DNA from 3 places in the Mesorhizobium sp. B2-6-1 genome. Region 3 is predicted to be linked to each of the others. Evidence: riboswitches for the same ligand, from Rfam matches in the RefSeq annotation. Region 3 holds a riboswitch; each other region holds the start of a gene.
The links. A riboswitch is a leader RNA that binds a small molecule or an ion and turns the genes downstream of it on or off. The one in region 3 is predicted to bind cobalamin.
Positions count from the first base shown of each region.

Region 1: linked by a shared signal. The riboswitch ahead of bluB (5,6-dimethylbenzimidazole synthase) and the one ahead of FJ443_RS19080 (ABC transporter ATP-binding protein) in region 3 are both predicted to bind cobalamin.
Region 2: linked by a shared signal. The riboswitch ahead of FJ443_RS14715 (DUF1636 family protein) and the one ahead of FJ443_RS19080 (ABC transporter ATP-binding protein) in region 3 are both predicted to bind cobalamin.

Region 1 is NZ_VFUH01000002.1:215,456-218,373, forward strand. It holds gene FJ443_RS05730 (histone deacetylase family protein) at 1-874, opposite strand, end outside; cobalamin riboswitch at 996-1,176, shown strand; gene bluB (5,6-dimethylbenzimidazole synthase) at 1,225-1,977, shown strand; gene FJ443_RS05740 (TetR/AcrR family transcriptional regulator) at 2,023-2,628, opposite strand; gene FJ443_RS05745 (MFS transporter) at 2,749-2,918, shown strand, end outside.
Region 2 is NZ_VFUH01000006.1:108,372-111,289, forward strand. It holds gene FJ443_RS14705 (NADH-quinone oxidoreductase subunit A) at 1-82, opposite strand, end outside; gene FJ443_RS14710 (winged helix-turn-helix domain-containing protein) at 416-1,615, shown strand; cobalamin riboswitch at 1,645-1,849, shown strand; gene FJ443_RS14715 (DUF1636 family protein) at 1,887-2,333, shown strand; gene cobW (cobalamin biosynthesis protein CobW) at 2,336-2,918, shown strand, end outside.
Region 3 is NZ_VFUH01000009.1:70,242-73,159, forward strand. It holds gene FJ443_RS19075 (LacI family DNA-binding transcriptional regulator) at 181-1,206, shown strand; cobalamin riboswitch at 1,269-1,478, shown strand; gene FJ443_RS19080 (ABC transporter ATP-binding protein) at 1,735-2,523, shown strand; gene FJ443_RS19085 (ABC transporter substrate-binding protein) at 2,563-2,918, shown strand, end outside.

The DNA of each region.
Region 1 (2,918 bases), on a different contig from region 3:
GCAGATCGTAGCCGCCCTCGAGCAGGCTGACGAGCCGGTTGCCGCTGTGGCGCGCCGCGCGCTGCATGAGTTGGCCGGTCGCCCAGTCGAAATCATCCTCGGTCAGGTTGATCTCGGCCAGCGGGTCGCGATGATGCGCATCGAAGCCGGCCGAAATAATGATCAGGTCGGGTGCAAAATTGTCGAGCGAGGGCAGCACGCGCGACAGGAAGGCATCGCGGAACGCCTCGCTGCCGGTCTGCGGCGCAAGCGGCGCGTTGACGATGTTGCCGGCGCCGGTTTCGTTCTTTGCTCCGGTGCCGGGGTAGAGCGGCATCTGGTGCGTCGAGCAATAAAGCACGGACGGATCGTCCCAGAAAACATCCTGCGTGCCGTTGCCGTGATGCACGTCCCAGTCGACGATGGCGACACGTTCGATATCGTGTTTGCGCTGTGCATAACGTGCGGCGATGGCCGCCGTGTTGAACAGGCAGAAGCCCATCGCGGTCGCTTTCTCGGCATGATGGCCGGGCGGCCGGGCGGCGACGAAAACGTTGTCTGCCCTGCCGGCAAAGACGTCGTCGACGGCGGCGTTGGCGGCTCCGATCGCGGTGATCGCCGCCTGCCAGCTCTTCGGGCTGGCCGTTGTGTCGGCATCGATGCGGGCGATGCCCGTCTCGGGAATGGCGGCGCGTACCCGCTCGACGAAATCCTCGGGATGCGCGTAGAGAATGGTGGCCTCGTCGCCTTCCGGCGCCTCGAGGCGGTCGAGCGCGGCAAAAGCCTCGTCGTCGAGCACGCGCTCGATGGCGCGCAAGCGGTCCGGCCGCTCCGGATGGCCGGGCGGCGTGATGTGCTCAAGGAAGATCGGATGGGTGTAGAGACGAGTGGCCATGCCCCCTATCTAGTGCCCCGGCGCGGCGATGGCCATGCGTTGCGGCCTGATGGCTGGGGAAAATCGCGCCTGCGTCCATTCGCGTCGCCGCGGGGATTGGCGGCGCAGGGGCTTCGTCGTAAAGTCCCGGCCACTGCCTGGTGCCCGCCGCGAGCGGGAGAATCGGGAACACGGTTTGATACCGTGGCGTGCCCAACGCTGTAAGGGGGACCGCGCCGGTAAATGCCACTGTCGATGACGGGAAGGCGCCGGATGCGGGTTGATCCCGAGCCAGAAGACCGGCCTGGCAGGCATCGTCATCCGCATGGTCAGGCGGACGGCAGTTGATTGCAATCGCAAGGGGACAAGCGATGCCGGACAATATGACCATCCCCGTGGGTGACGGATTCGACCAGATGGCGCGCGATGCGGTCTACCGCGCCATGTTCACGCGGCGCGATGTTCGCAGCCATTTTACATCAGAGGCCGTCGACGACGAGGTCTTGGCGCGGCTGCTGCTTGCCGCCCATCACGCGCCATCGGTCGGCTTCATGCAGCCATGGAATTTCATCGTCATTCGTGGCACCGAACGACGGGAACAGGTGCGCGACCTGGTCCTCGCGGCGCGCGAGCAGGAATTGCCGGCGATCGAGGAAGAGCGGCGGGCGCTCTACCGCAAGCTCAAGCTGGAAGGCATCTGCGAAAGCGCGCTCAATATCTGTATCACCTGCGACCGCCGACGCTCACAGGGTTCGCCGCTGGGACGCTGGCACAATCCCGAGATGGATCTCTACAGCACGGTCTGCGCGGTGCAGAATTTCTGGCTGGCGGCGCGCGCCGAAGGCGTCGGCGTCGGCTGGGTCAGCATTATCGAGGCGCAGGCGTTGAAAGACCTTCTGTCGATTCCCGGGCATGTGACGCCGGTGGCCTATCTCTGTGTCGGCCGTGTCTCGGAGTTCGCGCCGAAACCGGACCTCGAAACACATGGCTGGGGGCGGCGGCTGCCGCTGCCCGAGCTGATCATGAGCGAGACGTTTTGCGGACAGGGCGAAGTTCCGCTCAAATCAACGATCGCACGCCTCAAGGCGGCAACATGCGAAAAGTCTGACAAACCCTTGATTTGATTGCCGATATGGCATGCGCAGCGCGCTGCCGGCGGCCTGCCGTCGTCAGGCGGCTCCGGCATCCTTCCTCAACAATCCTTCGAGCAGTTGCTTGAATGCCGCCACCACGGTCTTCGACGTCGCTTCCGGGTCGTTCGAATTGGCGATCCGCTGCGCCGCCTGGCTGCTCGCCCCGTTGATCAGCCGTGCCGCGGTCTCGGGGTCTACGCCCGGGACAACCACCCCGTCGCCCTGCAGCGTCGTCAGGTGATCGGTCATCGACGCGACGCAGGCATTGGCGTTCGGCCATTGCGCGGGATCCCCCAGCACGGCCGGACCGTCCCGAAACATGATGCGCTGGATTTCCGGCTCCAGCGCCATTTCGATGTAGCTCGTGCATTCGTCGACGAAGCTTTGCCAGCGGGTCGGTGCTTTCGCTGCAACCTCATTCACCCGTGCCGCCATCTCGGCGTCTATCTCGGCGATAACCGCCTGCAAAAGCCCCTTCTTGTCCCCGAAATGATGATAGAGCGCACCGCGCGTCAGCCCGGCCGATGCGGTGAAATCATCCATCGATGCCTCGGCATAACCGATCGTTCCGAACGCATGCCGGGCCGCGGCAATCAATTTGGCGCGCGTTTCGGCGATCATTTCCCTGCGGGGCTTGTGCATCTCTTCTGGCCTTATCCACATACGTCACGTATGCCAATTGACATACGCGACGTATGATCTATTTAGTATTCATACGCATCGTATGTAATTTCCGAATCGCCTTTTGTCGAGGAACGGACCATGCAGAACCCCTATTCCGAGATCTTTCGAGCCCCTGGCGCCAAGGGCTTTGCCGCTGCAGGCTTCATGGCGCGCCTGCCGGTCGCCATGGCGCCGATCGGCATCGTGGCGATGCTGTCGCAGACGCGTGGCGAATACTGGCTGGCGGGTGCCGTCTCGGCGACATTCGC
Region 2 (2,918 bases), on a different contig from region 3:
CCACGATAAGCGCGACGCCGACAGCCGCCGCCACTGCGATAAACAGGACGATGGGCAGGTACGAACTGAGAAGTGCGTTCATGCTGCGGCTTTCCGTTGGCGCCAATCCATTTTGATTACAGCACCAGACCCCATTGCGGAAGCGTGACAGTTTAACCGCTGAACCGTTTTAAGGGGCCTTTGCTGCAACGCGGCGAGGGTTAGCGCAGCGCTTCCGGCGAAGCAAGTCAAACCTTGTTCAAAACACTGGCCTGGACGGCATAAGGGAAGAAACTGGTCCGATCCGCTCCTGTCTGATTTCCTTCGCTTTTTACTCCACTTTTCTCTCCTGACAGAGTTGCCGCCAAAACCCTGCTAGCATGGCCGGAATCAACTGTCCGAACGACGCTCAACAAGCCATCAGAGTCGCATCCGAATGAAGGAAAAGATCTCGCTTGCCACGGCCCGGCGTATCGCGCTCGCCGCCCAAGGGTTCACTGATCCCCGCCCCGCCGGCACGCCCGACCGACGCCACTTCGCCCGCGTGCTCTCGCGTACCGGCCTGCTGCAGATCGATTCCGTCAGCGCGGTGGTGCGCGCTCACTACATGCCGCTCTATTCGCGCCTTGGTCCCTACCCGTTCGCCTTGCTCGACAACGCCGCCGTCACGCGCAAGCGCACGGTTTTCGAATACTGGGCGCACGAGGCTTCCTTCCTGCCGGTCGAGACCTATCCCCTGATGCGTTGGCGCATGCAGCGCGCCGAGCGTGGCGATGAAATGTATCTGGGCCTGGCCAAATGGGGCCGTGAGCACGCCGCCTATATAGAAGAGATCTACCGCGAGGTCGCGGAGCGCGGCCCGATCGCCGCTTCCGCGCTCGAAGGCCAGAAAGGATCCGGCGGCTGGTGGGGCTGGAGCCACGCCAAGCATGCCTTCGAATGGCTGTTCTGGGCAGGACGCATCACCACCGCGCACCGCCGTGGCTTCGAACGCTTCTATGATTTGCCCGAGCGCGTACTGCCGCGGGCGATCCTCGATCTGCCGGTGCCGTCTGCCGAGGACGCGCATCGGGAATTGCTGCGGATATCCGCCCGCGCTCATGGCGTCGCGACAGCAAGCGACCTGCGCGACTATTTCCGCCTGTCGCCGGCCGACATGAAGGGCCGGCTGGAGGAGCTGGTTGAAACAGGCGAGCTGGTGCCGGTGCGTGTCGAGGGCTGGGACAAACCGGCTTACCTCCATAAGGAGGCCCGTATTCCACGAAAAATCGAGGCCCGCGCCTTGCTGGCGCCGTTCGATCCGGTCGTTTTCGAGCGCTCGCGCACGGAGCGGCTGTTCGATTTCCACTACCGCATAGAAATCTACACCCCTGCCGAAAAACGGCAATACGGCTATTACGTCCTGCCGTTCCTGCTCGGCGACAGGATCGTGGCGCGCGTCGACCTCAAGGCCGACCGGCCGGCCAGCGTGCTACGCGTCCACGCGGCCTATGCCGAGCCCAGCGCGCCGCCTGAAACCGCCGCGCAACTCTTCCAGGAATTGACGCAGATGCAGGGCTGGCTCGGCCTCGAACGGATCGAGGTTACGCCCGCCGGCGACCTTGGGCAGCCGCTCGCCGACATTGCCGTGTCGTAGACGCGCGTTGACACCGCCGCCTGCAAGAGCCTAAATCCATTCCAGACGGTCTCCTCTCGGCAAAGGGAGGAGCCAAGAGGGAATGCGGTGCGAAATCTCGATTTCAAATCCGCGGCTGTCCCCGCAACTGTAAGCGACGAGCCAAGGCCGAAAACCACTGGGACGGTCCCGGGAAGGCGGCACGAAGGCGATGACCCGCGAGCCAGGAGACCTGCCGTCTGAGACATAAGAATCCGATCGCCCGGCGGGTTTTCCGGGCAAGGAGCCCGATTTGGAACGCGACAGCAGTTTCCCGGCTGAAACAGCGGACATTTTGTCTGGCGATAGCGACTTGTCTGGCGATAGCGACGCCTTGGCCGGCGTCACTGTTATCATCTGCGCTTCCTGCCGCGACGAGACCGGTTCCGATGCCCATCCCCGCGCCGGCGAAGTTTTGGCTCAAGATACGCGCCAAGCCGCAACGGCCGACAATGTCCGTGTCCGCACCGTCGAATGCCTCGGCAACTGCAAGCGCCGTCTCAGTGCGGCGATTCTTCGCGACGGCTGCTGGAGTTATGTCTTCGGCGACCTGAACATCGCCAGCGGCGCCGATCTCGTCACCGGCGCGAAACTCTTCGCCGCTTCGACCAACGGCCTCATTCCGTGGCGTGGTCGCCCGGATTCCCTCAAGCGCGGCCTCGTCGCCCGCATTCCTCCCCTCGACATGCTGAAGGACTGATCATGACCGCCGCAGTTTCCGCCGCCACTCTCTCCCGCGTCCCCTGTACCGTGGTCACCGGCTTCCTGGGTGCCGGCAAGACCACGCTGGTCCGCCATCTCCTGGAGAACGCGGGCGGCAAGCGGATCGCCATCATCGTCAACGAATTCGGCGACATCGGAATCGACGGCGAGATCCTCAAGGGCTGCGGCATCGACACCTGCCCGGAGGAAAACGTCGTCGAACTGGCCAATGGCTGCATCTGCTGCACCGTCGCCGACGATTTCGTCCCGGCGCTCGACCAGATCCTGTCGCTGACGCCGAAGGTCGACCACATCCTGATCGAGACCTCAGGCTTGGCTCTGCCCAAGCCGCTGGTCCAGGCCTTCCAGTGGCCGACAGTGAAGAGCCGGGTGACAGTCGACGGCGTAATCGCCGTGGTCGACGGTCCGGCATTGGCCGAGGGGCGCGTCGCCAACGACATGGACGCCCTGCAGGCGCAACGCGCGCAGGACCAGACACTGGACCACGACCACCCCGTCGAGGAGGTGTTCGAGGACCAGATCGCCTGCGCCGACCTCATCATCCTGTCGAAGAGCGACCTGA
Region 3 (2,918 bases):
CAGCGCTCCTCCGGCCAACCCCTCCTGGCTGGCACCCACGGCAGTCCGTAAATGACTTCCGTAAACGTTTACGATGACACACCCGATGGCATATATTGTCAATCGGATTTGTACCGTCGGCTCTGAAACGCCTTGGCCGCACGACCGGCTGGTGCTAGCCAGAAGCAGGAGGGGGAGGTCTTGGCGTCCAGCATTCACGATCTTGCGCGGCACCTGAACATTTCGATCGGTACAGTCTCGCGCGCGCTTAACGGGCGCGCCGACGTGAACGCCGAGACACGCCAGCGCGTGCTCGAGGCGGCCCGGAAGCTCAATTATTCACCGAACCACTCGGGCAGGAACCTACGCCGCGGCACCACCCATGCCGTGGCTTTCATGCTGCAGCCGCATCCGGGCGACCAGCAGTATGGCGAGCCGTTCTTCATTCCGTTCCTCACCGGACTGCAAGCGACATTGGCCGAGTGCGGGCTGGACCTGATCATCGTCATGGGCGCGCCGGCGGATTATCAACAGGAGCGGCTGCGCCGCGTCGTCGAGACGCGTCGTGCCGATGCCGTCGTACTGGCCTGGACGCGGCGCGAGGACGATCGCATCGACTATCTGAGCAAGGCCGGCTTTCCCTTCGCGACGCTCGGCCGAAGCCGGTCCGGCGACGACAGCTATCCCTCTCTGGATCTGGATTTCGAGAAGGCGGGCGCCGATGCGGTCGACCGGCTGGTTGCGCGTGGCCACCGCCGCATCGCCGCCATCCGGCCGTCGCTTGACCTGAATTTCGGTTATCTGTTTCTGGAGGGTTATTGCAAGGCGCTGCGGCGGCACGGCATCGAAGTCGATCCCGGCCTGATTGTGGACGGTTTTATCAACGAAGCCGGTGGCTACGCGGTGACACCGCAAGTCATGCGGTCGAAGGATCCGCCGACCGCGATTATCTTCAACAACGACTCGATGGCGCTCGGCGGCTGCAAAGCGCTCGCCGAAATGGGGATCAAGCCCGGGCAGGATGTCGCGGTGATCGTCATCGTCGACACGCCGCTCTGCCGTTATTTCTCGCCGGCGCTGACCGGCTTTCGCCCGAGCCTGGATCCGATGGGGCGGCGCCTCGGCGAAATCCTGCTCGCCTCGCTCCCGGCTTTCGCCGGCGCGAAAGGGCCAGAGATCATTCGCGAGGTCTGGCCGCTGGAACTGGTGGCGCGCGATAGCGATTGACCAGACGATTGTATTGTTATAACAGAACATACATCGACCTTGCCTTGACGCTGCCTGCATCCTAGGCTGCGACTCGTGATGGTCCCCGCGCCGCAAGGCGAGGGGTAAAAAGGGAACATGGTGAGGCCCGATTTTCGGGTCGAAGCCATGGCTGCCCCCGCAACTGTAAGCGGCGAGCAAAATCCGAGAAGCCACTGGCCGGCAAGGCTGGGAAGGCAGGATGGCGCAACGACCCGCGAGCCAGGAGACCTGCCATCTGCATGAGTTGACCGGACGGGGTGTGCCGGGAGGAGACGCGGGGTTCGGTCTTGTCGACCGGTTCAAGCCAGCTTCCTTCCGTCGCCATTTTTGAAAGTGACGGAAGTTGGACGGCTCCATCGATCGCATTCACTGCATTCCCATGCATCGCATCATCGTGTGCACGCTTTGCCGCGATATCGCCACCGAGGTGAATTCAGGCCAGCGTCCGGCAGGATTGGCAAGCAAGACGCTGGCCCGTATTCCGGCAGGCCCTGCAAGGAATTGCCCATGACCGCGCCGCTTCTCGAGGCCCGCGACCTGGCCGCGGCGGCGGATGGCCTGCATCTGGTGCATCCGGTCAGCCTTTCGGTGGCGGCGGGCGACCGTCTCGCCATCATCGGTCCCAACGGCGCCGGCAAGACGACATTGCTGCGCATGCTGTCGGGCATGCTGCGGCCGAGTTCGGGCGAAGTGAAGCTCACCGGGCGCCTGCTGGACAGGATTTCGACCGCCGAGCGGGCGCTGCACATCGCCGTCGTCGGCCAGACCGATCAACCGGATCCACGGCTGGCGGTGATCGATTATGTCGAGCTCGGCCGGGTTCCGCATACCGGCCGCAGGCACAGGAGCGAGGAACGCGACATTGTCGTCGAGGCGCTGCGCCGGACCGGGCTGTTGCCGCTGCTTGGCCGCACCATCGGCTCGCTGTCGGGCGGCGAGCGCCAGCGCGCCCAGCTTGCCCGCGCCATCGCACAGGAGCCGAAGATCCTGTTCCTCGACGAGCCGACCAACCATCTCGACCCGCGGGCGCGCAGCGAGTTGCTCGAACTGGTTGCAGGCCTCGGCATGACCGTGATCGCGGTGCTGCACGATCTGGCGCTGGTGACGCCTTTCGCCACCAGGGTCGCGGTGATGAGCCATGGCCGGTTGCATGTGCTGGCGCCGCCACGCGAAGCACTCACTCAGCAGCTGATCCGCGAGATCTTCGGTGTCGACGTCTTTAGGTTGCGCCACCCGATGGAGGACCGCGAGCTGACGGTGTTCGAGGTTCCGAACCGTGCCGCGCCATCTTCGTGAGCGCAGATCCAATTCCCGTGCAACGAAGGAGCAACATCCGTGAAACGCCTTGCCGTATCTCTTGCCTTCTCCCTGCTGGCCTCTACGGCCTTCGCCTTTCCGGTGACGGTCGACAGCTGCGGCAAGTCGCTGACCTTCGACGCGCCTCCAAAGCGCGCTGTCATTCACGATCTCAACATGGCCGAGATGGCCTTCGCCCTGAAGCTGCAGCCGTCGATCGTCGGCCTGACCGGCATCACCGGATGGTACAAGGTCGGCCCCGAATTCAAGGCCGAGCAAGGCTCGATCCCGGAACTGGCGCCCAAATATCCGACGCTGGAAAACCTGGTCGCTGTCGAGCCCGACTTCTTCTTCGCCGGTTGGTACTACGGCATGAAGCCGGGCGGCGAGGTGAC